Regions from separate parts of the Pseudarthrobacter cellobiosi genome, predicted to be linked through region 3. Evidence: riboswitches for the same ligand, from Rfam matches in the RefSeq annotation. Region 3 holds a riboswitch; each other region holds the start of a gene.
The links. Region 3 has a riboswitch for cyclic di-AMP ahead of NG701_RS10200 (NlpC/P60 family protein). Riboswitches for the same ligand answer to the same signal wherever they lie in the genome.
Positions count from the first base shown of each region.

Region 1: linked by a shared signal. The riboswitch ahead of NG701_RS01985 (M23 family metallopeptidase) and the one ahead of NG701_RS10200 (NlpC/P60 family protein) in region 3 are both predicted to bind cyclic di-AMP.
Region 2: linked by a shared signal. The riboswitch ahead of NG701_RS00765 (C40 family peptidase) and the one ahead of NG701_RS10200 (NlpC/P60 family protein) in region 3 are both predicted to bind cyclic di-AMP.

Region 1 is NZ_JAMXBK010000015.1:91,471-101,906, forward strand. Features, by position in the region: gene NG701_RS01945 (alpha-mannosidase) at 1-924, opposite strand, end outside; gene fdhD (formate dehydrogenase accessory sulfurtransferase FdhD) at 1,063-1,998, opposite strand; gene NG701_RS01955 (molybdopterin molybdotransferase MoeA) at 2,125-3,561, opposite strand; gene NG701_RS01960 (DUF6457 domain-containing protein) at 3,527-3,820, opposite strand; gene mobA (molybdenum cofactor guanylyltransferase) at 3,817-4,587, opposite strand; gene NG701_RS01970 (HNH endonuclease) at 4,647-5,147, opposite strand; gene NG701_RS01975 (C40 family peptidase) at 5,384-6,130, opposite strand; gene NG701_RS01980 (C40 family peptidase) at 6,303-6,977, opposite strand; cyclic di-AMP (ydaO/yuaA leader) riboswitch at 7,048-7,210, opposite strand; gene NG701_RS01985 (M23 family metallopeptidase) at 7,359-8,183, opposite strand; cyclic di-AMP (ydaO/yuaA leader) riboswitch at 8,187-8,405, opposite strand; gene NG701_RS01990 (iron-dependent transcriptional repressor DtxR) at 8,559-9,254, opposite strand; gene serC (phosphoserine transaminase) at 9,530-10,436, shown strand, end outside.
Region 2 is NZ_JAMXBK010000013.1:8,915-19,350, reverse strand. Features, by position in the region: gene NG701_RS00800 (thioesterase family protein) at 1-27, opposite strand, end outside; gene NG701_RS00795 (NUDIX domain-containing protein) at 81-617, opposite strand; gene NG701_RS00790 (DUF1918 domain-containing protein) at 672-872, opposite strand; gene NG701_RS00785 (DNA alkylation repair protein) at 926-1,486, opposite strand; gene NG701_RS00780 (TraR/DksA family transcriptional regulator) at 1,494-1,856, opposite strand; gene NG701_RS00775 (cupin domain-containing protein) at 1,999-2,379, shown strand; gene NG701_RS00770 (aggregation-promoting factor C-terminal-like domain-containing protein) at 2,404-3,696, opposite strand; cyclic di-AMP (ydaO/yuaA leader) riboswitch at 3,911-4,080, shown strand; gene NG701_RS00765 (C40 family peptidase) at 4,084-4,935, shown strand; gene NG701_RS00760 (protein adenylyltransferase SelO) at 5,005-6,468, opposite strand; gene NG701_RS00755 (dienelactone hydrolase family protein) at 6,594-7,568, opposite strand; gene ribA (GTP cyclohydrolase II RibA) at 7,642-9,510, opposite strand; gene NG701_RS00740 (MarR family winged helix-turn-helix transcriptional regulator) at 9,639-10,136, shown strand; gene NG701_RS00735 (GMC oxidoreductase) at 10,179-10,436, opposite strand, start outside.
Region 3 is NZ_JAMXBK010000023.1:224,161-234,596, forward strand. Features, by position in the region: gene NG701_RS10175 (RecQ family ATP-dependent DNA helicase) at 1-474, shown strand, start outside; gene NG701_RS10180 (MFS transporter) at 398-1,879, opposite strand; tRNA gene NG701_RS10185 (tRNA-Ser) at 2,151-2,238, opposite strand; gene NG701_RS10190 (prolyl oligopeptidase family serine peptidase) at 2,743-5,013, opposite strand; gene NG701_RS10195 (FAD/NAD(P)-binding protein) at 5,089-7,083, shown strand; gene NG701_RS21375 (heavy-metal-associated domain-containing protein) at 7,570-7,938, opposite strand; cyclic di-AMP (ydaO/yuaA leader) riboswitch at 8,072-8,267, shown strand; gene NG701_RS10200 (NlpC/P60 family protein) at 8,271-9,038, shown strand; gene NG701_RS10205 (hypothetical protein) at 9,108-9,890, shown strand; gene NG701_RS10210 (IS256 family transposase) at 10,007-10,436, shown strand, end outside.

The sequences.
Region 1 (10,436 bases), on a different contig from region 3:
GGACAGCTGCTGGGCTGAGGAGCAGGAGAACACAAAGCCCGGATCCTCATCCATCAGGGCCACCACGTTGGAGAACGTCCGGGCACATTTGCGGATGGTTTCGCGCACCGGCCAGAGCCAGGCCGAATCGATGTGCGCGTGGCCCGTAGCCACCAATTGGTGGGCGGAAGCGTAGGCGGGCCTGGCCAGGACCTCGGCCAGGGTTGCCCGCCCGGCTGCGGCGGTGCCGGGGACGTCGTCGGGATCCATCTGGTCCATCATGCGCTCCAGCGCACGGAGGATTTCATGGCGCCGCGGCTGCTCCGGGGGGAGTTCGTGCATGAGCCCGGCGAGGGTCCAGATGTCCTGCTGGAGTTCCCAGACCGTCTGGTTGAGTTCGGCGATGGCGATCCTGCCCAGCCTGTACTGCGGCGCCGTGCCTGCCGTTGCCTTGTCCCCGTAGGGTGTGGCGGCGAAGGTCCAGCCCTGCGCCATGTCCGGGTTGGCGGCCGCTTCAACATAGAAGTCAACGGACATACCGCTGCCCAGGAGCTTCAGGGGAATGTACTGGTTGCGGGGCGAAATGGCCTTGATGATGGTGCCGTCCGGGCGCCAGGCGATTCCCTCGCACTGGAATCCGGGGGCTTCGTTGATGAAGCCAAGGTCCACCACGATTTCCACCGCGGTGTCCGGGCCGGTGCCCCAGGCCTCCGGGACGTCGCCCTGCAGGCGCAGCCACTTGGTGCCCCACGGCTGGCCCCAGGCGGCACCTTGTTCCTGCGGCGCGAAGTGATTCCGCAGGGCTTCCATCACTGACACAGGTTCGCCGGGCGCATCCCAGCTGCTCAGGTTTAGCGGAACGGTGCGGGCGTATACGGCGGGAATGATCCGCTCGCGGACAAACCGGTCCAGGCGGACTTCGGTGATCCGGCGGTCGTCATGCAATGTAAACCCTCTTAGGTGCTTGAACTGGAGTACTCGAATCCGGACCAAACGCGTCCAATCGATGGATAAAATCTACCGGCTAGTAGCTCAATAGCCAAGCGTCACCGGAAATCTTCGCCGAAGGTACTGGCGCCGTTTTTATCCCGGTACGTTCGCTTTTTCCTCCGCCGGGTCCTCGCCCGGAACCGTCGCGGGAACCGGCGAGGGAACCTGCGCGGCGGGCAGCGTAATCCTGCCCTGTCCGGCGTAAATATTCAGGCTGGTGCCCCGGCTGAATCCTGCCAGGGTCATGCCGCTGGCCTCGGCCAGCTCCACGGCCAGGCTCGACGGCGCACTCACCGCCGCCAGCACGGGAATGCCGGCCAACGCGGCTTTCTGGACGAGTTCAAACGACGCGCGGCCCGAGACCTGCAGGACCAGCCCGGCCAGCGGAAGCAACCGCTCCCGCAGGGCCCAGCCAACCACTTTGTCCACGGCGTTGTGGCGTCCCACATCCTCGCGGAGGCACAAGAGCTGTACGCCGCCGTCGTCCGTTATGCGGAAGAGGCCAGCGGCGTGCACTCCGCCGGTGACGTCAAAAACGTCCTGGGCTTCTCGGAGCCGGCCGGGCAGGGAAGCCAAAACGTCGGCCGGTACGGTCAACGGATCCGCCGCCGGGCTGAAATGGGAGGACTTGCGCACTGCCTTGATCGAGTCCGTGCCGCAGATACCGCAGGAACTCGAGGTGAAGACGTTTCGTCCCTTCGCCGGGAGTTCGACGTCGGGCCGCAGCTGGGCTTCCACCACGTTGAACGTCTGGACGCCGTTTTCGTCCTCGCCGGCGCAGAACCGCAACGACACCAGCTGCTCGGGAGCCCAGACGATCCCCTCGGACACCAGGAAGCCGGCCACCAGGTCGAAGTCGTCCCCGGGCGTCCGCATGGTCACCGAAAACGACAGCGCCCCGATCCGTATTTCCAGCGGCTCTTCGACCGCAAGGACGTCCTCGCGGTGGCGGACCGGGAATTCAAGGGCATTCGGCGAGCCATCCAGAACGTACTTGTGCACCTTGCGGCGCTGCGTCACCCGCCCCATCAGCGAACCGCCAGACTGTCTCGAAGGGCCCCGCGGACGTTCCGGACCTGCCGGCTGGGACTGTTCATAGGTCCATCATCGCACCACGGGCGAGCCTGTGGCGTACTGGGTCCAGCAGCCCGGCGCCTACCCAAGCAGGGCACTCCAGTCCACCGGGCCGGCGGGCTTCGCCGTGTCCTTACCTACCGCCCGGGTGGCTGCCTTGGCGGCGGGCCGGCCCTTGGGCTTGGTACCCGGCTGCTCGGGTGCGGGCACGGGCGGCCCCCACGGCAAGGCGAACGCCGGCACGGGTTCGCCAAGCTGCACGCCATGCGGCGGAACAACCATCACCCCATGTGCCGACGCCAGCCCGCGCATCATCCCCGGCCCCGTGTGCTTGGCCGGTGAGGCCATCCCGTACAGCAGGCGGAAGGGCATCAGCCTGGTCCGGCCCGGCTCCGGCTCGATGGTGGTGCCGCACGGGACCTCCTGCACCGGCGGCAGGGTGCCGTGGCCCAGCGCCGCCAGCAGCGGTTCGCCCACCGTGGACAGGGCCATCATGGCGGCCAGCGGGTTCCCGGGGAGCCCCAGGACAAAGCGCCCGTCGGGGAGCTCTGCCAGGACAGCCGGATGGCCGGGGCGCATGGCGATGCCGTCGATGACCAGCCGCCCGCCCAGTTCCGCCACGGCCCGGCGGAGGTGGTCGGTGTCCGAGCGGCCCGTACCGCCGGTGGTGATGACGACGTCGGCCGGCAGCGCGGAGGGGTCCGGCACCTCGAGCGGGAGGTCCGCCAGGCCGTCCAGCCACTCGGCATAGGAGTCGCCGATCCGTTCCTGGCCGCCGTTGATACCGCCAAGCATTTCCACGACGGCCGCGAGCTGCGGGCCGAAGGTGTCCCGGACCTGTCCGGGGACCGGCAACCCGTGCGCCACAACTTCGGAGCCGGTCAGCAGGAGTTTGACCACGGGCTTGCCCTGGACGAGCAGGTCATCGTGCCCAGCAAGCGCCGCGACCGCCAGATGGGCCGGGTTCAGTGTGACACCGGCCTTGACCAGCACCTCTCCCGCCGCTGCTTCCTCGCCGGCCCTGCGGATATGCTGGCCGTTCCCGGGTTCGCCGGGGCGGGCGGTGCCGCCGGTCATCAGCAGCGGCAGGCCGTCGTCGTCCGTTCCAAGCATGGCACTTTCGCTGCGTAGCACCGCTTTGGCGCCGGGCGGGATCAGTCCGCCGGTGACAATGGGGCTGGCCTGGTGGGGTGCCAGCCGCTGGCCGGCCTCCGCCACGATCCACGGGCCACCGCCGTTGACGGCCCATCCATCCATCGCAGACGAGGCGTAGTGGGGCATGTCGTGCAGCGCGGTGATGTCGCCGGCCAGGACCCTGCCCAGGGCCTGGCCCAGGGGAACCCGGCCCGGCGGAATCGGCGTGGCGATATCAAAAGCGGCTTTGCGCGCCTCATCCCAGGTGTGGGCAAGGTGCTTTGCCGGGGCTGTCTGCTGCTCGGGGATATCGGATTCGTCGCCGGGGGCGGTGGTCACTGAACGGGAGTCATTCGACGGGGGTCCCGGCGGATTCGGCGTCATAGTCAGCAGCCAGGGTGCGGGCACGGTCCATGGCAGCGGTCATGGCGGCGGCGTTCGTGGCCTGCCCTGCTCCCGCAGCCAGGCCGGCGGCGAAACCGGCAATAAAGGTGGTGAGCGGGGCGGCCGGGCGGACCACTGAGTGGGCTGCAACGCCGGCCAGCGACAGGATGGTGTTGACGTCGATCTGGACGTCCTCCAGTTCATACGCCTGGAGCAAGGACCTGCACCACTCTTCCAGCGTCTCTTCCTGGCTTTTCACGCTCTGCCTCCCAAATCGTCTGCGGCAGTGTTGCCCCGGAGCCCGGTTATGGGATCCGGACCGGCCACTCCAAGTGCGGCGGCATCGTCCCAGGTGTCCACGTCTGCCGTGGAGCCGGCCGGAACGGCGACAAGCTGCACGTCCAGACTAGCAAGGAGTGCCCTCACCGACCCGTTGATTAAGCGTCCCGTTCTTTCCAGTTCCGCCACGGAACGTTGTAGCGCGACTGTGCTATAAAAACCGACCAAAGGCTGGCGGCGGCCATCCTCCGAGACCGCCACCACGCCGTCCGGTCCCAAGCCTGCCGGCTGCCCTGCGGAGTGTCCCCCGGCGGCGGGTTCTCCGGCGGCAGGTCCTCCGGCGGCGGGTCCTCCGGCGCCCCGTGCCCGGGCACGCAGCGCAGCCTTCAGCGCCACCACCGCCTGCTCCACGTTGGGCATGTCGCAGGCCAGCACCAGCGTCAGCCCGGGGCGGCTGCCGCCCGCAGCAGCCAGGGCCGCGAGCCCGGCCGCAATAGCGGCCGCGGGTCCGCTAAACGGCGGTTCTTCGCGGCAGCGGAGAAATCCGGCAGGGATTTCCCCGGCCGGCACTTCGCCAGCGTCCGGACCAACCACAACGGCGGCCCGGGCTCCCCCGGCAGCGGCGGCGGAGCGGCGCAACAGGGAGTCGCCGTCGTACGTCAGACTCTGCTTGGGCACACCACCGAGCCGCGACGAACGGCCGCCGGCGAGGATGACGGCATCGAAGTCGAGGGGGTCAGCGTCCACCCTCCCAGCTTAACCGTGCGGGCTGGAATACCCCGCGGGGCTGGAACAAGGCGGCCCGTTCAGGCGGCCCGTTCAGGCAGCAGGAACGGATCCCAGGCCGGAGTGGGCTTCTCAAGTTCTTTGATCTGCCAGATGGTGCCATGCGGCGGTTCCGGAACAAACCTGAGCTTCCAACCCATTTCAGCCGGCGTATGGTCGCCCTTGGTGTTGTTGCACCGGAGGCACGCGGCCACCAGGTTCTCCCAGGAGTCGGCGCCGCCACGTGATTTGGGCTGCACATGGTCGATGGTGTGGGCACCTTTGCCGCAATACGCGCACCGGTGACCGTCCCGCCGCAGGACTCCGCGGCGGCTGACCGCGGTGCCCTGGTTGTATCTGGGGCGGATGTAGCGGTTCAGAAGAATCACGGACGGGCGGCCCAGGATCTCCTGCGGTCCCACTACAGGGTCATCGCCCTCGGCAATAACACTGGCCTTGCCCGTGAGCACAAGCACCAGCGCCCGGCGGAAGGTGACTACCGCCAGCGGTTCATATCCAGCATTCAGAACGAGAGTGCGCATGCACGTACCTCTTTGTGGCCGCACCCGTCAGGGGCACGAGGGCCGGCTGCCCCCGGCATATCCGGGCTATGGATCGACACCACAAGAGTAAACAAAGAATCCCGGGATCAGCTAATCGCAGAAGCGGCCGCCGTCACGTGTCGAATTCGTGCACCTCACCGGATCAGGCCAGCAGCCCTGAAACAGCAAAGGACCCCAGCCGTGAGGCAGGGGTCCCTTGAAGGCTGACTTTGGTGCTAGGACACGCGGATGTAAACGGGGCCGGAGCCGACATTGGCGCTGAACACAACGGTCTGGTTGCCGTTGTAGCCCCCGTGCACGGCCTGGCCGTTGCCAGCGTAGACGGCAATGTGGGCAACGCCCGCGCCGCCGTCGGCGTAGTACAACAGATCGCCGGGCTGGGCCTCGGCGGCGCTCACGGTTTGACCGAGGGACAGGTAGCCTGCGGGCCAGTCGCGGAAGTTGATCCCCACGGCAGCCAGCGAGTTGGTGACCAGCATGGTGCAGTCCTGGCTGACACCGAGTTGTGCGTAGGCAGCGGAGAGGATGGCAGCACCCTTGCCGCTTGCGGAGACCGGCGCCTTCGGAGCGGCCGGTGTTGCCGACGCTACCTTGATGGTGGCCGCGGCCTTGGCCGGAGCCGGAGCTTCAACAACAGGTGCGGGAGCCTCAACCGGAGCCGGCGTGGTGGTCACTGCGGGCTTCTCGTAGGAGATGGCAATGGTGGAAGCAGCCGAAATGATGGCCGGGGCGGAAACCTCAGCTTCAAGGTTCGAAGCGGATGCAGCTTCACGCTGGATGCCGGTGTCAGCCGCGTTCGCAGCGATACCACTGGTCAGGACAAGGCCGGAAGCAGCAGCGATAACCGCAGCCTGACGGCCCATGCCGCCGGCGTTGTCGCCGACAGCCTTGGCAATGACAGCCAGCGAGTTGGTCTTGGCGACCTCGGCGCGGTGCCGTGCAACAGTTGCACGTGTAGTCATTAATTTTCTCTCTTTCGTTTTCCTCAGGACCGCGTGGGCAGCCCAAGGGCTTTGGACGCGCCGGCATCTTGGGGGTACGCCGGCACGCCCCGAACGGGGATTTAGCGAAGAGTTTCTCGTGAAGAAACGGTTCCGGCAGCACAGGGCTGCAGGAACTACTGGACTGCAGGAACTACGGGGCCATCGTGAAGAACGCGGAGGAGCCCGTGGATGCCACCGAGTGGAGCAGCGTGCCCTGTGACGGATTCAGTGCGCTGATCATCATGCCGTTGCCGACGTAAATGCCAACGTGGGCGCCGCCATTCTGCATGACCAGGTCACCGGAGGCCGGTGTGGCCGTGGGCCGCATGGCTGTCCAGGCATTGGTGCGGGGAATGCTGATGCCTGCCTGGGCGTAGACCCACTGCGTGAAGCCTGAGCAGTCCCAGCCATTGGGAGTGGTGCCGCCCCAGAGGTAGGGGTTGCCGATACCGGTGTAGGCAAGTGCTGCCAGACCCGAAGCGGCGGCGGAGGAGACAGTGTCAGCGAGCTTGGAGGCCGCAGCCTCGGTTGCGGCACCACCCTGAGTCCCGGTTTCGGAGGCCGTGGACTGCGCACGGACCGTCTCAACCTTCGGCGCCGGCGTCGTCTTGATGACGGGGCGTTCGAAGGAAACGGTAGCCGTGGGCGCGGCAGTTACGGCAAGTGCCGTCTGCGCGGAACCGGACTCGGTAGAGGCGGAAACGCCGGCGGTGGTGTCCGCGGCGTTGGCCGGAAGCCCCATGCTCAGGATCAGACCTGATGCAGCTGCGATAACAGCAGCCTGGCGACCTACGGTCCCGGCATTGGCACTGACGGCCTTGGACACGGAGCCCAAGGGGTTGGTGCGAACCGGTTGTGCGCGGTGACGCGCAGAAGTATGGCGTGAAGACACGAAGGTAGCCTCTCCCAATGCCTGCGAGGTGAGCTGTCGGATTCGGATGGGAGTCACCCGGCCGCGCTGCTTCACAGTGGAAGCTTTGCGACTTAACCCCAAGGCCTTCAGAATCGAAGACCAAAATTGGTTCCCCCGCCCCTGCCAGACGATGTCATGCGAACGGACCTTGAGCGGTGGCAGAGCTAGGCAATCCACTCAAGAACGTCAACTTCGGAAAAGTTGACGCGCTTTAGACGTTACAGGAGTTCCGAGCCAATGTCACATTCAGGTCACGGCACGTCGCCGCGATTCGAGAGTTCGCCATCACTTGGGTCAGAGCCAGCCGGTGGGGTCAACGACTTCGCCGTTGACCTGGACCTCGAAGTGGAGGTGGCAGCCCGTGGACGCGCCCGTGGTGCCACTGAGGGCAACCACGTCGCCGCGGCTGACCGTCTGGCCTACCTTGACGCTGGCGGAGGAGAGGTGGTTGTACGTGGTTTCAAGGCCGTTGCCGTGATCCACCACCACGCGGTTGCCGCCGCCGTACTGGTGCCAGCCGACGAACGTCACGGTGCCGCTGGCAGCAGCCAGGACGGAGGTTCCGCACTGTGCCACGAAGTCCTGGCCACGGTGGAAGTCTCCGGCGCCGCCGGTAATGGGGCTGACCCGGAATCCGAACGGAGAGACTGTAGCCAGCTGGGCCAGCGGCGAGCCGAGGCTTCCGGCAGAGGCCGCGCGGGTAATGGATCCCGCGGACTGTGCGCTCAGCAGCTGCTTCAGCTTGCCGTCGGGATCACCCTGGGTCACCACGGACGAGCGGCTGAAATCAATTTGGGCGGCGGCTTCGGCGGTAACTTCGGGCTGCGGAGCAGCGGAAACGGCCGACGCGGCCTGGCCGGGTGCCGGAGTGGCCATCACGGGGCCGGTTACGGGAACCGTCACGGTGAGAGCCAGGCCTGTTGCTGCCAAGGCGATGCCGGCCTTCTGGCCGAGGCCACTGGCAGCGGCGAAATCCGTCATCTGCCGGAAGGGACCCCGGCGGCGGCGCGCTTCCCGCTGTGGGTCGCGGGGCCTCTCCGCGGTGAAATCCTCGGCCACTCTGGGCGCCGAGGCGGGACCCACCGCACGGCGGCGGCCCCTGGAGTATTGCGTGGTCAAGAATGTTCCTCTCTGGATAGCCTGCGAAGTTAGCTGTCGGATTCGGGTCAGAGAGTTCAAAGACCCGGTCCGCCGTGACAAGCACTTGGCGCAGAGATATCCCGTGAGGATCCTTCGCTGGAAGAGGCTTGCTGCTGACGGACTTCACCCCAAGGCAGTCTTACGACTGCCGGTTGTGGTTCCCCCGCCTCTGCCAGTTGGTGACTGATGCACCTGATCCGCTGGCAGAGCTCGGCTCCGGATCAGGTAACGCTTTTGTATCGACGCTGAGTTCCAACTATAAGTGATTAACCTGGACAGTAACAATTCCGTTATCTTTGCGGAACCGGGGGTCACTGCGCTATGGGGCGGCCCCACAGGCGGACCGCCTTCCCGTCAACGGACGGAAACGAAGACGTGGGATGCCACTTCCGGGGGCAGCTCGAGCGCCCCTTCGATTCCCGGAACCCGCACGGAAATGTACTCCCCCACGCGCTCTAGGGACACCGAGGCACCGGGCCTGATCCCGCCTTCATCCAGCTGGACCAACAGCTCAGGTTCCACCTGGATGGGCTCAGCCAGCCGGCTGACTGTCACGTTCGACGCCGGCCCGTAGCCTTGCATCGCATCAAGGAGATTAATCACATCGGCGTCAGGGAGCGCGGGTGCCGGCCCGCCCAGGGCGGCCAGCCCTGGGATGGGGTTGCCGTACGGAGACTCGGTCGGGTGGTTGAGCAATTCGTAGATGCGCTGCTCTACGCGTTCGCTCATCACGTGCTCCCAGCGGCATGCTTCATCGTGGACATAGGCCCAGTCCAGGCCAATCACATCCGCCAGGAGCCGTTCCGCGAGCCTGTGCTTGCGCATCACTTCCGTAGCGCGTTTCCGCCCGGCTTCCGTGAGCTCCAGGTGACGGTCTCCGGAGACCACGACCAGTCCGTCGCGTTCCATCCGGCCGATGGTTTGGGACACCGTGGGTCCGGAATGCCGCAGCCGTTCGGCGATGCGTGCACGAAGAGCAACGATGTTCTCTTCTTCAAGCTCCAAAATGGTCCGAAGATACATCTCCGTAGTATCGATCAGATCCGTCATCCAGCTCAGCTCCTCGAGCGCAGTACCTTGCGTTGTCCCACCGTATCGCGTCCAGCAGCGGCGAGGTCCGGTAAAAAGCTTAGCCTATTTTGAATTTGTCTGGATAATCCCCGGGCGGGGACGAACGGTCTCATTGGCCGGACTATGACGGCGCCGGTTCCCGCCCAATCAAGGGGTTCAGGCAGAATATAGGAGGTCCTTATGCAGTCACCGCCGACTACCGGCCAACCCACCGCCCGGACGTGAGGCACGTCCATGCCGAAATTGGAGCCCCCGTGAGCGAAACCAGCATCACTATTCCTGCCGACCTCCTGCCAAAAGATGGACGGTTCGGCGCAGGACCCTCCAAGGTCAGGCCGGAGCAGCTCGAAGCGCTCTCAGCGGCGTCCAAGACCATCCTGGGCACCTCCCACCGCCAGGCTCCGGTCAAGAACCTCGTGGGCTCCGTCCGTGAAGGCCTCAGCCAGTTCTTCCGCGCCCCCGAAGGCTACGAAGTGGTCCTCGGCGTCGGCGGCTCCACCGCTTTCTGGGACGTCGCCAGCTTCGGCCTGGTGGAAAAGAAGGCCCAGCACCTGTCCTTCGGCGAGTTCGGCTCCAAGTTCGCCTCAGCCACCAACAAGGCCCCGTTCCTGGACGCCTCCTCCATCATCAAGTCCGAGCCCGGCGCCCGCCCGGTATCGGCCGCCGAGGCAGGCGTGGATGTCTACGCCTGGCCGCAGAACGAAACCTCCACCGGTGTCGCGGCTCCGGTCAAGCGCGTGGCGGGCGCCGACGCCGGTTCCCTGGTCCTGGTGGACGCCACCTCCGCAGCCGGCGGCCTGGACGTGGACGTCTCCGAGGCCGACGTCTATTACTTCGCCCCGCAGAAGAACTTCGCGTCCGACGGCGGCCTGTGGCTGGGCCTCTTCTCCCCCGCCGCGCTGGAACGCGCCGCCCAAATCAAGGCCAGCGGCCGCTGGATCCCGGACTTCCTGGACCTCCAGACCGCCATCGACAACTCCAGGCTGAACCAGACCTACAACACGCCGTCGCTCTCCACGCTGGTGACCCTCGACGCGCAGGTGCAGTGGCTGAACGCCAACGGCGGCCTGGACTTCGCGTCCGCCCGCACGGCTGACTCCGCCGGCCGGATCTACTCCTGGGCCGAGGCCTCCGAGTACGCGACCCCGTTTGTGGCCAAAG
Region 2 (10,436 bases), on a different contig from region 3:
GGCCAGGTCTGGCAGATCCTTGGTCAACGTTGGCCCTTCCGACGATTCTGGGTGAATGATCATTAACTCTAACCGGTGCTCTACTGACCGGCCACCGCGGCAAGCTCCAGCATGCGCGGCAACAGGTCCGGCCAGGATTTCGCGAAGCCTGGATGGAGCTCCTTCAGGTCCACCTCAGCCAGCGGGACCCACTGGAGTTCGAGACTTTCCGGATCGCTGATCACGGGGTCAAACGGCGCGGTCACCAGCACAACAACGGTGGTGTAGGACCAGTAGCCAACGTCCAGTACGGACGTGAAGAGGACGCTGACATCCGCGGCCGGCACTGCGGCTTCCTCGTGCGCCTCGCGGAGTGCGCCGGTGACAGCGTCCTCGCCCTGGTGCAATGCTCCGCCGGGGAGTCCCCACGTTCCCCCGTTGTGGCTCCACAACGCGCGGTGCTGCAGGAGAACGCCCTTGCCGGGGTCATAGGCCAGGACGCCGGCGGCACCGAATCTGCCCCAGAACTTGCCGTGGTCGCCCTCAACCCACGCGTCACCGGGATCCCGCGGACCGGTCCGGAGCGGCGGAAACATGAGATTCGCATCAGGGGACGTGGCAGCCAAGGAGTGATCCATTCCTCCAGTCTGACAGGTGCCCGGCGGCCCTGACGCTCAGGCGTCGGCCGCGCGTCAGCCTGTTTGGGCCCCGTGACCGCGTTCGACGGCGAAATCACCGCCGGGGTACATAACGGTTTCGTGTCCGTCGTCGAAGCGGACCAGGTAGGGCGGATGACCTTCCTGACCGCGGACTTCAACGATTACCCCGTGCCGGTCTGAGGACCCGACGGTCCTCCCCCGGACGATGATCCTGTCACCCTGCGCTGCCTCCATGGCAATCACCTCCAAGGCCCAGAGTACGACTGACGGGGACCAGGGAACAGGGGTCAGCCACGTGACCGGTCGCGGCTCCCGGAAATGGACGGCAGGTCAGTTCCCTGGGACGCGATGAGACGGGCAGCGCGGCGGAGTGCGTCGTCGGGGTCCTGGTGCCAGCGCGTGATGACGACGTCGGCCCGCTGGCGGTCGCTGCCACCCAACCCCTGAAGCAGCGGAAACACAACGTCGGCAATCAGGGGGTCCACCAGCTCTCCGGTCTGCGCGGTTCTGATGAAGCCCTCCAGCCGGGTCAGGTCAGAGTGACGGAGGAGGGCCACCCGGGACTGCAGCAACACAACGGCGGCGAGCCGCCTCTCATAGACCGGCCGCCTGCCGGGACCGGGCCGGCCCCAGAGGAGTGATGCCAAAGCGGTCACCTCATCGTGGCCAAGGTCCTTGAACTTCGTGCCAGCGTCGCGGACGGTGCCGCGTACGGCTCCCACCGACGATCCGTAGGACCCAAGTACCCCGCCCACCCGGGACTCCACGTCTTCCGCCCGGTACCAGGCGCCCTCATTCTGCAGGGTGGCGTCGATGAAGCCGGCAGCCTCCTGCACACGTTCGTTCACGGCGCAGTTACCGTCCCAGCCGGCCGGCAGCGGCGTGAAGTATGCAGAACGGCGTTGACGGGCGTGCTTCGAGGCGTCCCTCCGCGATGGGATCCCCGCACACGTCGCACGTACCGTAAGTGCCCGCCGCAATCCGCGCCAGGGCCGCGTCCACCTGTTCGAGGCCCGAACTGCTCTGCTGCAGGAGCGCCGATGCCTGCGACAGCTCGAATGCAATGGTGGATCCCTCGGGGTCGTGCTCGTCATCCACGTTGGAATCCTGGCGCGCAGCATTGGCCGAAGAGATGTCCGCGCGGAGGGCGGGAAGAAGCGCGAGTTTCCGGGCGCGCTCTTCCTCCAGCAGGACCCGGAACCGTTCAAAATCTGGCATGGGAAAAGCCTAGTGGTTTTGGGGGTCTCGACAAGCGCGGCCAGTCGGAGGATGCTGGCAATCGTAAGCGCCTCAGATGCCGTCTGGCAGCAAGGGACAGACAGCTGATGGACACAAACTCCACAGAGAAAGTCTGCGTGCCATGCCTACAAACATCGTCACCGAGTTGGCAGTCAAGTCCCACAACACACCGGATGAGAAGCGCCGGCCGGAGAAGACGGAAGTGGACGTCGTCAACCTGGGTGACTACACCGTTGGCCGGTTCACGTTCAATCCCGGCTGGCGCTGGTCGGACTGCATCAAGCCGGTGGTCCAGACCGAGTCCTGCCAGAACAACCATGTGGGATTCTGCGTTTCCGGAGCCCTCAATGTCGAGACCACCGATGGCAACCGGATCAACATCAGTGCCGGAGATTCCTACACCATTCCACCGGGGCATGACGCCTGGGTGGACGGTGAAGAAGCCTTCGTCGGCATTGAATTCCTCAGCGCCGCGGAATTCGCCAAAGCCCCAGGAACGTGACCCGGCTGCCGTCCCCCCGGCAGGTCAGTACCAGTTGTTGGCCACTGAATGGTTCCACGCGCCGCACGGTGACCCGTAGCGGTCCGCTATATACGACAGTCCCCAATTGACCTGGGTCCGGTAGCTCGTGAGCCAGTCGCTGCCCGCGCTGGCATACTTGCTGGCCGGCAGCGACTGGGCGATCCCGTATGCGCCCGAATAGGGGTTGGTCGCGGTGGTCAGCCAGTTGGACTCCTTGGTCCACAGCGACGCCAGGCACGGAAACTGGTCCTGGCCCCAGCCGTAGGCCGCCAGCTGCCCGGCCGCGTAGCTCTTGGCGCCGGCGGGGTCGTTGACAGCGCCGCCCGGCACGGAAGGCACGACGACGACGGGCGGCGGGGCCGGCGTCGGGCTCGGGACAGGAGCGGGGGCGGGTACTCCCGGTACGGCAGGCGGGGCCGGAGCCGGTTTCTGCGCAGCGGCCAGGGCAGCTGCCTTGGCTGCCGCCTCCGCCTGTTGGCGTGCCTGTTCCTGCGCCGCCGCCCGCTTGGCGGCCTGCGCCGTTTCGTACGCAGCCAACGCCACCTGGCCCTGCCGGAACTCACCCTCCACGGCAGCGGTGGTGCCCTTGAGGGAGGCCAACTGCGCGGTCAGTTCCTGGCCGTGCTCCTGCTGCTCCGCGATCTGCCGGGACATGGCCTGCTGGGCGGATTGGGCGGCATCGAGCTTGGTTCTGGCTTCGCCGGACAGGCGCTCGCGCTCGGCCCTGGCTGCCTGCTCCTGATCGGCCAGGGCGCGGGAAATGCGTTCGGCGGCTGCGGATTTGTTCACCAGGGCGGCAGTCTTATCGCTGACGATCTGGACGATATTCAGGCCTTGGATGCTGTTGTTCTGCACGGCGTCGAGGGCAACGAAGAAACCCATGTTTGTGCCACCGGTCTTATACGACTGCGCCGCAAGAGACCCGATTTCCTTCTTGTACTGTCCCAGTTCGGCCGCGGCGCGTGCGGTCTGGGCGGTCAGTGCATCCACAGTGGAAGTGGCGGCCTGAAGCGCCGCTTCGGCAAGGGCATACTCCGCGGCGGACGTCACGGCCGCATCGCCCAGCGCCTCCGCTTCGGTCTGGAGCCCGCCCAGCAGCCCATTGATCCTGGTGACCTCTGCCGCTTTGCCGGCCTCGCTTTGCTTGGCGTTCTGCACGTCCTGCCACGAGGGATAGCCGCCGGGCGGCGCGTCGTCGGCGGCATGTGAGGGAAGCTGCGCTACCGACCCCACCAGGGCGACCGCCAGCATGCCGGCGAGGGCGGGCAGCCGCATTTTTTGAACAATCCGGGACATAGTTGGTGAGCTTACCGGGCATATACGGATTACGGGGGTTGACCTGCAACATCGTTACCGGAGAGCCGGGAAACCGCACTGAAATGCGGGTGGATTCCACGCCTACATTCCGTTACCGGAATGTGACATTGCTGCCGAGCAGAAGTTATGGTCAAGCGGTAGCCCGGCTCAAGCCGGACCATTCCCGCCAGTATGCCGAGCCCTGCCGCTGACCGGGATCCAGTCGCTTTCCAGCTGGCAGGGACGGGGGAACCACGTTTCCACGGCTTTTCGAAGCCTTGGGGTTAAGTCGGTATCGCTCCCGTCCCGTGCGGCGGCGCCACCGGCCGGGTAACTCCGACCCGAACCCGACAGCTCACCCCGCAGGCATGGGAGAGGCGATCAACCGTGTCCAAGAATTCCGCTTCCGCACGCCATCGTGTGGTTCCTGCCCGCTCTACCGTCCCTGTCGGCCTGTCGTCCACGGCCAAAGCGCACGCACTGACGTTTGGTCGGCCGGCGCTGGTGGCTGTTGCTGCATCAGGCCTGCTGTTCAGCATCGGCGCCCCGGCGCAGGCCGGCGTCCACGGCCCTGGTGATGCCGGTACTGCCAACGCCCAGGCCCAAACAAGTGCAGCGGTGGCGGCCCCGGCCGCCACTGTTCAGGCCGCTGCTGCTCCGGCACCGGCCGTGGCCAACGTCCACACGGTCGTTTCAGGCGACACGCTGGGCCAGATTTCCGCCACCAACGGCGTCCCGCTCAACGACGTCCTTGCCGCCAATGGACTCTCACTGACCAGCGTCATCTACCCCGGCGACCAGATCCGGATCCCCGGTGCCGGCTACACCGCACCGGCTCCCGCGGCGAAGGTCGCGGCGGCCCCGGCCTCCCCCACCAACACCGGTATCCAGCTGGCCTCAACGTCCGCACCGGCGGCCCAGGCTCCGGCCAGCTCGCTCGGCGCGGCCATCCTGGCTTCCGCCAACTCCCAGCTTGGCGTCCAGCAGGACTGCACCGCCATGGTGGAGAAGGCGCTGCGCTCGGTGGGTAAGAGCGTTGGTGATCTGGCTCCCGGCCAGTTCTACCAGTACGGCTCAGTGGTGGGCACACCGGCACCAGGGGATCTGGTCATCACGGCCGGCCATGTGGGCGTCTACGCCGGCAACGGCCAGGTAGTCAGTGGCGGGGTGGACGGCTACAAAACCGAAGTGCACTCCATCAGCTGGCTCTCCGGAGTGTCCTTCGTCCGCGTAGCGTGATCCGACCATGCTCGACGGCGGCGGGCGGCACCCAGCCGCGCGCCGCCGTCGTCCATCCCTGGTGTTCGCTCAGGTCCCGCAGAAGGTCCGGTAGCTCCCGAAGTCTTCAGGGGCGGGGCCGGCGTAGCGTTCCAGCCCGGGGCGCTGCGTGTACGGATCGGCCAGGACGTCCATCAGGCGGTTGAAGGGGTCCAGGTCGCCTGCGCTAGCAGCGTCAAGGGCCTCTTCAACCAGGTGGTTCCTGGGGATGTAGACGGGGTTGACCCGCTCCATCAGGTCCGCGTCCGGCGCCAGTGCCAGCCACTGTGCCGCCCAGGCGTCGAAGGCTGCCGGGTCCGCGAACTTGGCCCGCGCAGTCTCCGGCGTGCCGCGGGCTGCCGAGCCGAGGCTCCGGAAGAAGGACGTGTAGTCCACTTGGCCTTCCTGAAGCAGGCCCAGCACGCCGTCCACGATCGGCGACGCGACGTCGTCGTGCGTGTCCGCGCGCAGCCCAAGCTTGGACTTCATGCCGGCTGACCAAGCAGCGCTGTACAGCGTGCGGAAGGCGCCGAGGGATTCAACGGCGAGCGCAATGGCCTGGTCTTGGTCTTCATGGAGCAGGGGCAGGAGTGCTTCGGCGAGCCGGGTGAGGTTCCATTCGGCAATGACCGGCTGGTTGGCGTAGGCGTAGCGTCCGTCAGCGTCGATGGAGCTGTAGACCGAACCGGGGTTGAAGGCGTCCATAAACGCACACGGACCATAGTCGATGGTCTCGCCGGAGATGGTCATGTTGTCGGTGTTCATCACGCCATGGACGAAGCCCGCCAGCATCCATTGCACCACCAGGGACGCCTGGGCGGCTATGACCGCATCGAAGAACGCGAGATAGGGTTTTTCGGCGAGCGCCACGTCCGGGTAATGGCGGCTGATGGCATGATCGGCCAGACGGCGCAGAAGGTCCGTCTCGCCGTTGACACGGGCGAACTGGAAGCTGCCGACGCGCAGATGGCTGCTGGCCACCCGGGTGAGCACGGCTCCGGGCAGCATGGTTTCGCGGCGGACGGGCCGGCCCGTGGCCACCACGGCGAGGGACCTCGTGGTGGGGATGCCCATGGCATGCATGGCTTCGCTGACGACGTACTCGCGCAGCATGGGACCGACGACGGCGAGCCCGTCACCCGCGCGGGCGAACGGTGTCCGGCCGGAGCCCTTGAGGTGGATGTCCCGAAGCTGCCCGTGGATGTCCGTGACCTCACCCAGCAGGAGGGCCCGACCGTCGCCGAGCAGGGGTGAGTAACCGCCGAACTGGTGGCCCGCATAGGCCTGGGCCACCGGTGTGGCACCTTCAGGAATCTGGTTGCCGATCAGCAACCGCGTCCCGTCGGGCGTCCGCAGCGAGGACGGGTCCAGGCCCAGTTCGCTGGCCAACGGCTCGTTCAGGACCAGCAGCTGCGGGTCTGGCGCTTCCTCTGCCTGCCAGGGAACCGCCAACTCCTCGAGTTCGCGGGCGAAACGCCCGCCGAAGGTGAGCGTTAGTGGGATTGCGGTGCTCATCCTTCAAGACTACCCGCGGCCGCGGGTGAGTGCCCCGCCCTCCCAACTGAGTAGCGCTATCTGTCGTTCTGGAGGCTCAAAACGTCAGATAGCGCTACTCAGATCCGACGTACTGGCGTCACCCCTCAGACGTGCTGTCCGAACCAGGCGAGGGTGTCGTTCCAGGCAGCCGCGGCCTGGGTTTCGTTGTAGCGCTCGCCGGTGTCGTTGTGGAAGGCATGGTCCACGCCGGGGTAAACGGTGAGCTGATGCGTCACGGTGGTGGCGTCCAGGGCATCCCGGAGGGCCGGCATGGCACCGGTGATCCGCTGGTCACGTTCTGCATACACGCCGAACGCCGCCGCCTTGATGGCCGGCACCTTGTTCAGGTCCGGCGCCGGCCCATAGAACGCGGCGGTGGCCTTGAGCCCGGCCAGCTCAGTTGCCGCCTGCCAGGTAATGCCGCCGCCGAAACAGTACCCATTCATCGCGATGCGTCCGGAGTCCACGAAGTCCTGGCCCTGAAGGTAGTCGAAGGCGGCGGCGAAGTCTGCAACATGGCGTGGGGCCCCGGCGCTGGTCAGTGCACCCGACACGGCGTCCGAGTCAAGGCTGGCGGTGCCTCCCTCCCTACTCAGCAGGTCAAGGGCCAACGCCGCATACCCGGCCTTGGCAAAGCGCCGGGCAACATCCTGGATGTGAGGGGTCAGCCCGCGGTTCTCGTGGCAGACCAGCACCGCCGGGCCGGCTGCCCCGGAGTCGGGCCGGGCGAGGTAACCGCTGATATCGGTTCCGTCGGCAGCGAACCGGACGGTCGCCGTCGTAAGCCCCCCGGCGCCCTCCGGGACCGAGAGCGGACTTTTGGCCCCCGGAACAGCACCGGCAGAAGCGGTGCCGGTGCCCGCCGTCGATGACGGGGTGGGTGTGGGCATGGGGTCGGTGCTGCGTGGGACTTCCTCGGGTGTGCATCCAACGAGCAGCATCGCGCCCGATGCCGCCGCCATGCTTCCAGTGATGAATGCGACCCTGCGGGTAAAGGTGCGGTGGGTCATTGCGCCGGCGCGGTAGTCGTCGAAGAATTCCTCGATCAGGTACCGCTCAAACTTTCCAAGCTGGACCATGGCTGGCCTCCTCGAGTGAGGCTCATATCCTTCTCCGAAGCGGGCAGACCTGCAAGGGGTCCCATGCGCCCGGTCAGAACTGCTCGGCCGGGATGGACAACCCGAGGTCGAGAAGTCCGCGGCCTGCCTGTTCCAGAATGGGATCCATGGTCAGCGAGGCGTGGTTGAGCAGTACATTGACATCGCGCTGGATCCGCTGGAGCGGGTGCGTCAGCCGGTGCACACTCCCGCCGGATCCCGTCAGGATGAGGCGGACAGCCTCGGCCGACGCCGCGCCGCTGAGACCCAGCGAAAGCCGGTACCGCGCCCGCTCCTCATCGGTGAAAGCCGCAGGCCGGCGATCGAAGGAGGCGGCCACCACCCGGACAGCTTCCTGCCAGTGCAGCCGCGCGGTGGCCACCTGCCCGTAGGCCTGCGAGAACCGGGCCTGCGCGAGCGGCGAATCCGCCTGCCGCGCCTGCGTTGTCTGCTTGACCTTACGCACCATCATCAAGTCTTGGAACACCTCGATGGCGTGCTCAGCAGCCCCCAAAGCGGCGGCCGGGGCAACCATGTTCAGGAACGTGGCCATGGGGGTGTGGATGCTCGGATCCGGGTGGATGCGACTGCCGGGATTGTCAGCGACGGCCAGGAGATTCCATTCCAGGGCACGGTGCGCCGGGACAAAGAGGTTCTCCGCGCGGAGATCGTTGCTCCCGGTCCCCCGCAGGCCGGCCGTGTGCCAGACGTCCAGGAGGTCAAGATCGGACACCGGTACCAGGCACTGCAGGCGGACCTCGCCGTGCTGCACGGCCAGGAGCGCCCACTCGGAGTGCATGATGCCGGAGGCGAAGCTCCATCGGCCCGAGACGGTGTAACCGCCGGGAACCTTCTCTGCTTTACCGGGAGGGGCACCGGTGGCGGCAGCCAAGGGGGCCGGCCCGTTGGCGAAGACTTCATCCTGGGCTTCCTGCGGCCAGCGGGCCAGCATCCACACGTGTTCCACCAAGTGCCCCACGCTCCAGGCCGTGGAGACACATCCCTGGGCAAGGCGGCGAACCACCTCCACGTAGGTTTCCAGCCCCATGCCGAAGCCGCCCACGGCCTTCGGTGCAAGCATCTGGAACACCCCTGCTGCCTTCAGTTCAGCCATGGTGGCTTCCGGGATGCGGCGGATCTCCTCGGTCTCCGCGGCGCGGTCCCGCAGCCGGGGAACGAGGGCATCCACCCGGGACAGCAGCTCGTCATGGGAAGGAATGATCACGGCCGGAAGGAAATCCGCCGGCAGGATCTCGGCCGGAAGCTCGATGGTGTGCGCTGTATGGCTGCGTTTCGCGGCCAGGTAGCGGTGATTGGCCGCCGAGAGGTGCACTCCGGTGGGGACCTGCTCCGAGACGTCAACGCCGAGGTCCGTCAGCTGCCCTACTTTGTCCGGGTTGTTGGTGAGGAGGCGGATCCGGCCCGCGCCAAGCGCGCCGAGCATCTGGGCTGCGGCGCTGTAGTCCCGCTCGTCCTCGCCGCGGCCCAGGGCCACGTTGGCTTCGTAGGTGTCGAGTCCGTTGTCCTGCAGGGCGTACGCGTCGAGCTTGGAGTACAGGCCGATGCCGCGCCCCTCCTGCCGCAGGTACAGCAGGAAGCCCCCGACGGCGGCAATCTCCTCGACTGCCTCGCGCAGCTGGGGTCCGCAGTCGCAGCGCTCGCTGCCGAACACGTCGCCCGTGAGGCATTCACTGTGCAGCCGGACCAACGGCGCTGTACCTTCCGGGCCCTGGTCCAGGAGCGTCTGCTCCCATTCGCCGAGGGCGAGCAACAGGTGCTCCTTACCGTCGGCCAGTCCATGGAAGGTCATGATCTCGGCTGTGGCCGCGAAGCCGTCAGGGAAGCGAAGTGGGACGGTGACCTGGCTGCGCACGGTGGCCGGTTGTTCGAATGGCCGCGCGACGGTCTCGGACATGACGGTCATCTGGGCTCCTCAGGAAGTCTGGCAGTACTTGAATGTTGAAGTAAATGGTACCGATCATTACTTCACGATGCAAGTGATTTGAGCGACATAAAACTTCATTCATGAAGTAAAGCGCGTAGACTCACCCTATGGAACGTGCCGAGGAACCGCGATGGCTGAACGGCGAGGAACGCGACGTCTGGCTGACGCTGGTCGCTGTGATTATGAAGCTTCCCGCCGCCCTGGACGCCCAACTGCAGCACGACGCTGGGATGAGCCACTTCGAGTACATGGTCCTGGCCGGCCTGTCTGAAGCTCCGGCCCGCACACGCCGGATGAGTGATTTGGCGGGCTTTACCGAGTCCGGACTCCCCCGGCTGTCCCAGGTGGTGAGCCGGCTTGAAAAGCGGGGCTGGGTGCAACGCTCTACGGATCCTTCCGACGGACGCATCACGCTGGCCACGCTCACCGACGAGGGCTGGACGAAAATCACCCAAACCGCCCCGGGGCACGTGGAGGCAGTCCGAGCGCTTGTGTTCGATCCCCTCACGAAGGCACAGTCGCGCCAGCTGGGGAGCATCGGCAAACGCATCATGGGCGCCATTGACCCAGAGGACCGCTGCCTGCGCGGAAGCGCCCCACTCTGAAATTAGCAGGGCGCCTTCGGACGGTCAGACGGAATACGGTCGTCAGACCCGCGCACTCTGGTGCGTGAAGGTCGTTACGGCCGGGCGCAGCGGCGCCACTGGATCCAGGCGCACATAGGCCTCGCCCGGCGCCGGGCGAGGGTCCGCCTCTCCCTTGTTGGGCCAGAGCGAGAACGCGCGTTCCGCCTGGGCCGTGATCGACAGCGACGGATTAACGCCGAGGTTGGCCGAGATCGCTGCACCGTCGACGATGTGCATGCCAGGGTAGCCCCAGACCCGGTGGTAGGGGTCGATGACACC
Region 3 (10,436 bases):
CTCTTTGCGGCCGGCGCCGCAGACCGTCCGGTGGATCCTGCCATGCTCCAGGCCTGTGTCCAGGTCCTGCGGGAATGGGCTACCGGTGACGGCCGGAACCAAGGCTGGAGCGGTGCAGGACGGCCGGCCGCGATCGTCAGCATGCCTTCCCGCAGCAAGCCCGAACTGGTCCGGTCCCTTGCCCAGGGAATTTCGGAAATCGGCAGGATCCCCTACCTTGGCGAGCTGGACTTGGGACATGGCGGACCCACTGGAAGCCGTGGCGGCAACAGTGCGTACCGGCTGGCGGGCGTTTGGGACCGTGTGGTGGTGGGTCCGGAATTGGAAGCGGCCATGGCATCACTTCGAGGCCAGGGCGTGATGCTGATCGACGACCTCGTGGACAGCCGGTGGACCGTTACCGTTGCTGGACGTGCCCTGCGCCAGGCGGGCGCGGGGGCTGTTCTTCCGCTCGTGCTTGCCCAGGCCGGCTGACCTCTGCGCCGGCGTGCCGGTGGAGTGACAGGCTGTCTGCCGTACTGAAGAGCATCAGGACGGCCATGGTGAGGAAGGCTCCGCGGAAGGGGCCCGCGTGATCCGCGGGGAAGGCCGCCACGCCGTCGAAAATCCTGATCAGCAAAGCGCCAACGGCGATGCCGGCGCCTGCGGCGAGCTGAACCAGGGTCGCTGACACGGAATTGGCCGATGTCAGCTGGGCCGGTGCGATGTCCGCGTACTGCACCGACGCGTAGGCCGAGAAACCGATGGAGCGAAAAGCCCCGCTGCACACCAGCAGGGCGAAGATCAGTGCCTGCGGCGTGTCCGGCGTGAGCAGGGCGCACAGGGCGAAGGTCACCGCCGATGCCAGGGAGCCGAAGACCAGCATGGCCCGGAAACCGAAACGCCGGATCAGCGGCGTGGTGGCCGGTTTGATGCCGATGTTGCCGATGAACACGGCCGCCACCATGATTCCGGCGTGCAGCGGTGACCAGCCGAAACCGGTCTGGAACATTAGGGGCAGGAGGAACGGCACCGAACTGATGGTCAGGCGGTAGACGAACCCGCCGGTGGCCATGGCCCGGAATGTGCGGGTGGAAAAAACACTGAGATCAAAGAGAGGGTTTTTGGCCCGTCTCATCCACAGCACGGCGGCCGCGAGGGCGCATACCCCTGCAGCAGCGCTGATAGCTGCCCATGGACCGTCGGGGTGGGCGGTGGCCAGTTCCAGGCCCACTACCAGGGCACCGACGCCGGTGGTGGTGAGGAGCAGGCCTAGCCAGTCGAGCCTGCGTGCCCTGTCTCCGGCGCCGGCTGGAACGAGACTGAGTGCGGCGATGAAGGCGGCCGCACCCAGTGGCAAATTGATGAGGAAGATCCAGTGCCACGACAGGTAGGTTGTCAGGGCGCCGCCCACCAGCGGCGCCAGTACGGGCGCCAGCAGCGCCGGCCACACCAGGAAGGCTGTGGCCCGCAGGAGCTCCGATTTGGGTGTGCCGCGCAGTACCAGGAGGGTGCCGACAGGAACCATCATGGCTCCACCGGCGCCCTGCAGGATCCGGCTCAGCGTCAGCACGGTCAGGTCGGGGCTGACGGCGCAGGCCAATGAAGCCAGTGTGAACAGGGCAATCGCGAAGCAGAATACTTTGCGGGCCCCCACGCGTTCTGCAAGCCAGCCGCTGAGCGGGATTCCCATGGCCACGGTCATGAGGTAGGCCGTCATGGTGATGTTCACGTCGGCGGCTGGAACGCCAAAGTCGCTGGCGATGTTGGGGATGGCGGTGGTGAGGATGGTGCCGTCCAGGAACTCCATAAAGAATGTGGCAGCCACCAGTAGCGCCAGGCGTGGATTCCACGCCTGGCTTGGGCTGGTTTCCGTCTCCGGGGCGTTGCGTGCTGCCATTCCACCATCCTGCCACTGCGGGCCCGGATGGAGCCTCCGACGTCCGCACCCCGGACCGCCAGCCCAGCCCACGCGCACCACGCCCTGCTTCCATGCCCGCACCACACCCGGGCTCCCGCACGCCCCACCCCGCCACCCACCAAACTAGGTAGCAGTAACTGTCGTTATGAGCGCTCATAACGACAGTTACTGCTACCTAGTTGGGGTTCGTGGCATAAACGCAGGTGCCCTGGGTACGCAAAAGGCCCCGGTCCAGGACCGGGGCCAAACGCGGAGACGGGGGGATTTGAACCCCCGGTGGAGTTGTGCCCCACACTTCATTAGCAGTGAAGCCCATTCGGCCGCTCTGGCACGTCTCCAATGGCTATTACTAGCCCACCAAGGATACGCAGAATGGGGCACGCAGTGCAAAACGGCCACCGAACGCTTGTCTCAGCCCCAGCACACAGCGTCAGGGGCGCTGCTCGCCCGGCGAACATACCTGCGCAGAATACCCAAACCATCAGCGGATCAACCGGAGCGGATCATCCTGATTTCGTGAAGGTCTTCCCACTCGGCCACACGGTCCTCGGCCCCGTCCGGAGCGAATCCCAGCCGTTCGTAGAATGGGACTGAAGCAGATAGAGTCCCCACAGCTCCAGGCTCCCCGAAGAAGGCAGGTCCTGATCAAGGTCCCCTTGCGGCACTGCGCGGGTTGCGAGAACCCCACCACTGAGCCGTCCGCGCACGCCACGCACGCCGCCGGCTCTGAGGCAAGCAGCAGCTGACACCACATCGCCAGTCGGTCGGCCGGTTTCAGGGCAGCCAGAAAGGCGTCGGACATCAATCCACGGTAGGTCTGTTGCCAGGACTGGCCGCTACGCTCATCCGCCTGCCAGCGTCCGCCACAGGAAGTGCTGGCTTCGGGCCTGCAGCGCGGCGGCCTGGCGGTTGTCCGAAGCTCCGGCGTGGCCGCCTTCCAGCGCCTCGTGGAACCAGACGTTCGGGATGCCCATCGCCTGCATCCGGGCAGCCATTTTGCGGGCCTGGACCGGTCCCACCCTGTCGTCCGACGTGGCCGTCCAGATAAATGTTTCGGGGTACTCCACGCCGTCCTTGAGTAGGTGGTACGGCGAGAACGTCTTGATGTACTCCCATTCCGCAGCCACGTCCGGGTCGCCGTATTCGGCGATCCAGGAGTGCCCGGCGGAGAGCCTCGTGTAGCGCCTCATGTCCAGCAGCGGCACGCCACAGGAGATAGCCCCGAAGAGCTCCGGGTAACTGGTGAGCATGTTGCCCACCAGCAGCCCGCCGTTGGAACCGCCCACGCAGCCAAGCCGCTCCCGGGACGTGACGCCACGGGAGACGAGGTGCTGCGCCACGGCCGCGAAGTCCTCGAAGGCGCGGTGGCGGTTTTCCTTCAGCGCGGCCCGGTGCCAGGACGGCCCGTATTCTCCGCCGCCGCGGATGTTGGCCACCACGTAGACACCGCCGCGGGAGTGCGCTGCCTCGCCGGGCCCGCCGGGGGTGGCGGTCCTGCGTTCCAGCCAAGCCCTGCCGACAGTTCCGCTGTACGCAGGCGTCCGGGAAACCTCAAAGCCGCCGTAGCCGGAGAGCTGCGTGGGGTTCTGCCCGTCCAGGACCAGGTCCCGCGAGGCCACCTGGAAGTACGGGACCCGGGTGCCGTCCGCGGACACGGCGAAGTGCTGCTGCACCTCGTACTTGTCGTCATCAAAGAACGACGGCGACGCCTTGACTGCCGCATGGCTGCTCACCACGCCAGCCGTCCCGGCAACGCCCCCGCCGGAGTCAGCGGTCCCGGCAGGATCCCGCGTGAGGCTTCCGCGCATCAGTGTGCTGGGGGTGGTGAATCCGGTGGCGACCAGCCAGAAGTCGTCGCCCGCACCGCCGTCGGCCGGTCCTTCATCTTCGTCGTCCACCGCGTAGGCGTTGACGTCGTGCAGCGGCGGGCAGGCATCCAGCAGCGACGAAGCCCAGGCACCCCCGTCGGCCGCAGCCCCGTCGGACGCGCCCCCGTCGGCCGCAACGCCGGGAACAGAGGGATCCAGCACCCGGATCTCTGACGAGACGTCCCGCAGCAGGTTCAGCAGCAGGAAATTCCGCGTCCAGCTCCAAGACTGCAGCGAAGTGTGCGCATCCGGCGTAAACAGCACAAAGAGATCTCGCGCCCCCGCAAGGTAGTCCTCGAACTTCGCGGCCAACAAGGACCCGGCGGGGTATGTAGTGCCCTCAACTGACCAGTCCTGCTGCGGCCGGAATAGGAGCCACTCGCGGTGCGCACTGAGGTTAACATCTGTCGGCGCATCGATCTCGAGCCACGCGTCGTCCCAGCGGATGAACGTGCTGCGGTTGTAGAAGTCGATGTAGTCCACAGCGAACGTGCGCTCAAAACCGGGAGTGGAATCGTGCGCCACCACGGCCATCATGTGGTCCTCCGGCACCTCAAAAAGCCGGGCAGCCGCGGAGAGGGCCTCGCCGCGTCGCAGGGTGATAGCCGTCCGGGCATACGAGGATGCGGTCCGCGGCAGGTCCCCGGCCGTGGAGGCGACCAGCAGCGTGTCCGCATCCAGCCACGAGACGTTCCCCTTCGCCGTCGGCAGGTCGAAGCCGCCGTCGGCCGGGTCAACAAAAGTGCGGGTCCCGACGTCGAACTCGCGGTAGCGGCTGGCGTCGCCGCCGTCGGGGGAGAGCGCCAGCAGCGCGAGGCGGTACGGGTCGCCAGCGGCGGGGCGCAGGAACGTGGCACCGTGGAAGACCCACTCCTCACCTTCGGCGGCGGCGAGGGCATCCACATCCAGCAGCACGTCCCAGGCGGGGGAATCCGTCAGGTAGCTTTCCCAGGTGGTGCGGCGCCACAGCCCCTTCGGGTTCGCCTGGTCCTTCCAGAAGTTGTAGTACCACTCGCCGCGCTTGCCCACCATGGCGATCCGGTCCGTGGAGTCCAGCACCTCCAGGATGCTTCCTTCCAGGCCTACGTAATCGGCGTCCTCCAAAAGGTCCTCGGTGCGGGCGTTCTGCTCCCGGACCCAGGCAAGCGGTGCCTCGCCGTAGATCTCCTCCAGCCAGACGTTCTCATCAGTGGGTTCGGGGGCGGGCGATGAACCGGGCGTTTGATCAGCTGCAGTGGTGGTCATGCGCCCCATCCAAACAACATTTTCGCGCCGCAAGCAAGTCAAGTGCCTGCGGCGCATGCCGATACTCTGGATGCCGTGGGTAAATCGAAGAGCATCCGGACAGCCATCATCGGCGCCGGACCGCGGGGAACCAGTGTGCTGGAGCGCCTGCTCGCACACGCCGCCGCCCACGCTGCTGCCCACTCCGGCCAAGCATCTCTCCATATCGACGTCATCGACCCCTATCCGGCGGGTCCGGGGCACGTGTGGCAGCCCGGACAGTCCCGGCTGTACCTCATGAACACCCAGTCCTTTTATCCCACGGTCATCCCTGAGGACACCCGGCTGGCGCCGCCCGTCGCGGGCACCACGTTCGACCGCTGGCGTGCCCGGCAGCAGCGTGAGCCGATGCAGGTCCTGACGCTGGACGAGCGGTCCGAACTGGCTGCCTTGGGATCGCGGGACTTCCCCAGCCGGGCGCTGTACGGCCGCTACCTGCGCTGCACGCTGGATGAGTTGACGGAAAAGCTGCCCGACGGCGTCACCGTCAGTTTCCACGAAACGACCGCCGTCTCGGTGCGGCCGTCGGGCGACGGAACACCCAGGACGCAAGGGGACAGCACCCCAGGCGAGACAACCCCAAGCACCGGAACGTTCGACGTCGGACTCGCCGGCGGCGGTTCGCTCAAGGTCGATTCCGTGGTCCTGGCACTAGGGCACCTTTCGTCCCGGCTTAACCCTGAGCAGCGGGAACTCCAGGCATCGGCCGCACAGCTGGGCCTGAGCTACTTCCCGCCAGCGGTCCCGGCGGACGTCGACTGGGCCGCGATTCCGGCCGGCGAACCAGTCCTGGTCCGGGGCATGGGGCTGAACTTCTTCGACGCGATGGGCCAGCTCACGGAAGGCCGCGGCGGAAAATTCATCGACGCCGGACCCCGGCTTGAGTATCAGCCGTCCGGCCAGGAGCCGCTCATCATTGCCGCGTCCCGCCGCGGCACCCCGTACCGGGCCAAGGCCGCGCTGGCCGGCTACTACCCGGCGTCGGTCACCCTGCGGTACCTGACCGTGGCCGCGCTGGAGCGGTTCGCGGCCACCGGGATCCGCCCGGGTTTCGACCACGATCTCTGGCCCCTGCTGCACCGCGACACCCTCTGGGCCTATTACGCCACCTTGGTGCGCTCGCAGCCGGCGGCCGTCCCTGACGCGTCCGCGTTCCTGGCCGCGCTGGAGGAGGCGCTGCGCCCGCATGCCCACAGCGCCGCCAACTGGGAGGCCGCGGTGGAGAGCGTCCTGGCCGTGCACGTCGGCCCGCGGCACCGGCTGGATCTGCGGGGCCTCGCGTCCCCGCTTGCGGGCAGGTCTTTCGGATCACGTGCCGAACTGGATGCCGCCGTCGTCGAGTACCTGCTTGATGACGCCCGCCGCTCCGCCCTGGGCGAGGAGGATCCGGTGAAGATGGCCATCGGCGCCCTGCATCATGGACGCGCGGTGCTGAAAACGGCAGTGGCCGACGGCGGCATCACCGATGAGTCCTGGGTGGCCGGCCTGCGTGGCTGGTTTGAGTCGTTTGTGGAGGGCCTGGCCAGCGGGCCGCCCGCGCTGCGCTCTGAACAGCTGGCTGCCCTGGCGCGCGCCGGCGTGGTCAGTTTTGTGGGTCCCGACCCCCGGTTCGGCGTGGACCGCCGGACAGGCCGCTTTACCGCCGCCTCACCCTGGGTGAACGGCCCGCCGGTGGCGGCGAAGACCATGGTGGAGGCCCTTGCGCCGGCCAACCGCGTGTCCGCGAACGACTCACCGCTGCTGGAACAGCTCCTCGCCGACGGGATGGTACGGCCCCGGCTGATGATGACGGCGGAAGGTGCGCCGGTGCAGGCCACCGGGCTGGACGTTGCGCCGCACCCGTACCGGCCGGTGGCGGCCAACGGCTCGGTCACCGAGGGTCTCTATGTGCTGGGCCTGCAGCTCTCGGCCACCCAGTGGGGCACTGCCATCGCCGCGGAAGCGCTCCAGCCGGGCGGCCCCACGTACGCCAGCGGGCAGCGGACACTCCGCGACGCCGACGAAATCGCGCACGCGATCCTGGGACACTGAGGATCCCCGCCGCAACGAAATATTCGTCCTCACTTCCCCCGACGCTTCTATGTCTGTCAAGCGGCTGGAAACGGGTGCGGGCGCCGACCAAGTTGTTTTGCCGGTGGGCGGGGCGGCTCGTGGTGACCGGCCAGCGTCCCCTCTCCCCCCGTATTTTTGGCTGCTGGCGAAGCTTGCGGAGCTGTGGCCGACGGAGGCCTGTCTACCCGCAGGGCAAGGGGCGGGAAATTCCCAGGTGAAATCAGCGACGAAGGAGCGCCGCAGGGAAATTCGTGCGGCGCAGGCCCCGACGAAGGAGGGGCTAGGCGGGCCGGAGCGGACACGTACAATCCGACAGGACAGCAGCCAAAACGTCGTAGACAGAACAGGTCCAGCGCCGGGGACGCGTTCGCCCCGTCAAAAGACACCCCGCTCGCCTAACCGGTCTTCTGCCAGGGGCCTTGATGTCAATTGCTGGAAAGCGTGTAGCCGGCGGAGGTCACGGCCTCACACACAGCAAAGCTCTCGGCCATACCGTAGACAATCACCCGGGAACGACCCGCCGGACACGAGATCCACAAAGGCGGACTCGACACCGTCAACGGCCGCTACAGCCTTTTTAACGGTCTGGACGCAATGCCCGCACGTCAGCCCTTCAACAGCAAACTCGACTGTGCTGCCACTGGATACCACTGCCGGTGCCGAAGAAGCTCCGGTTGAGCAGCAGCCGCACCCGGCAGCGGAAGAAACAAGGGGAAGCCCGGCTCTATCTCTTGAGGAAGAATCGAGGGTGTACTGGGGGGTGAACGGCCGTGCAAGCGGGTACGGCAACACCAGCCCGGACTTCCATGTCACTGACAACCCAAGAAAACGCATCCTATACCCCGGCCGGGTATAAAGAGCAAGTGCGCATCCCGTGCCACGGCGGACACGCCGTTATCGGAATGTGACAAACATTGCTGGTCTGAAGTACGGTAAGTCGTGCCGGTTTCTCCTTGAGGCGGCACTCCCGAACAGATTGCCTAACTCTGCCGCTGCCCGGGATCCGTTCGCTTTTCGTCCGGCAGAGACGGGGAACCCATTATTGGCCTGCTTCTGGCAGGTCTTGGGGTGAAGCCGTGCCTGGTGCACTTTTGCGCCTGACGCGGCCGGGTGCCTCCCACCCGAATCCGACAGCTAACCTCGCAGGCAGTGGGAGAGGCCCTTACATGCCCATGCGCAAAACTCACGGCCGCCGCCGCGCGGTCCCCCAGACCAGCACTCTTGCCGCACTGACCAAGTCCGTTACCGCGAATGCCGGCGGCGCAGGCCGCCAGGCCGCCGTCTTCGCAGCGGCTTCCGGTCTCGTGCTGACCAGTGGTATTGCTGCCGCCCAGGCAGCCGACGCTCCCGCCCAGCGCGAAGCTGAACCGGCCGCCAACCTCGAGGTCGCAAGCCAGGTACAGGCCCCACTGACCGCCGATGCCACCATCCAGATTTCCTTCGAGCGCCCGGTCGTGGAAACCACGCCCGCTCCCGTAGCGGAAGCCCCGAAGCCTGTCGTGGAAACCGCGGCGGCCGCGGTACCCGCGGCCGCCGTAACGACCCCTGCACCCGCCTCGGCCAAAGTCACCGTCACCCCGCCTGCGCCCGCTCCGGCTCCCGCCCCCGCAGCTGGTGACACTAACTCCATCATGGTGTCCTCCGCCTACGCTCAGATCGGCATGATCCAGGACTGCACGCGGCTGGTCGAAAACGCCCTCAATGCCGCTGGCATCCCCGTCGGGGACCTGGGTCCAATGCAGTTCATGAACTACGGCACCGTGGTCACCGACCCCCAGCCCGGTGACATGGTCATGCAGCCTGGCCACGTAGGAATTTACGTCGGCAACGGCCAGGTCCTCAGCTCAGGCCTGAACGGCAAGAACGAAACCGCAGTCCACCCCCTTACGTGGATGACGTCCAAGGGTGCCGTCACCTTCGTCCGCGCAGGCTAACAAACCACTAAAGGCCGGTGGCGTGTCCCATCTGTTTAGAGTGTCCGGCCAAGCCCCACTTCCAAGGAAATGAGACATGACGCTCAATTCTGCCCTGCTGAGCAGCACGCGCAGCGCCACGCTGCACCAACCTCCGGTATCGGAGCTACGGCTGCCTGCTGCCCGAAAACGAAAGACTCACCAGACATGACCGTTCAGAACGACCTCAGCCGCGAAGACGTTGCCTCCTATGAGGCAGAGCTCGCGAAACGGACTCCCTCGCTCTACTCGCGCTACATCGGCGCGATGCTCTACTTCATAGGCGCGGCCCTTATCGCCGGCGCCGTCGTGCACTATCCGGTCAACCCGGGCCTGTACACGATCATCTGCGTCGTCGGTGCGTTCGTGTTCCTCCTCGGCACCATCGTCAACGAGTTCGTGCTCGTCGATGAGCGCCCGCCGCTGAGCCGGGCCATCTCGCTCGTCGCGTTCTCGCTCCTGCTCTCCTTCGGCGTCGGCCTGGTCGGCGGTGGCATCCAGCACTTCGAACAGTTCCCCGAGCGCAGCGCCTGGATGACTCCGATCGGCCTGCTGATGTCGTACGTCGCGTTCATCGCCAAGGACGCCAAGGGCGGCCTGCGCCACCTGGTCAGCCCGTTTGCCGCAGGTGTCGTGTTGGTCGCCGCGCTGACGTGGTTCGGCATGTCCGCCCTCGCAAGCACTCTCGACTCCGAGAGCCACAGCCACGACTCCACGCCGGCACCGTCGCAGGCACCCGCGGAGGCTCCGACCAGCGAAGATCGCACCCGCGACAAGCCAACGGACGCCCCCGCAGCGCCCGCACCCGACACCCACACGTCGCACAGCCACTAACCCGAAGCCCGGCATGCTCAACCGCACATTCGTGCGCTCCTATTCCGGGACTGTGGAAATAATGGTGTATCCGGCTCGACACGCCGGGCGGTAAGCCTGGCGGGGAGGAGGCCGATATGGCCGCAACACTTGAGGCTGTGCCGAGTACGAAAACCGTTGAGAAGAAGACAGAAATATCCGAGGCTGACGCTGCCCGCGAGCTTGTCAGAATGGCGAAGGAGCAGGGCCTGTCCCTGACCGGTCCCGATGGTCTGCTCAAGCAGCTGACGAAGACCGTGATCGAGACCGCGCTCGATGAGGAAATGACCGAGCACCTCGGATATGAAAAGCACGATATGGCCGGCAAACAGACTGCCAACTCCCGCAACGGGGTTCGCCCGAAAACGGTGCTGACGGAGACCACCGGACCCGTACAGGTGGACGTGCCGCGGGACCGGGCCGGGACGTTCGAGCCGGTCATCGTCAAGAAGCGCCAGCGCCGCCTGACCGGGGTCGATGAGATTGTCCTCTCGCTCTACGCCAAGGGCCTGACCACGGGAGAAATCA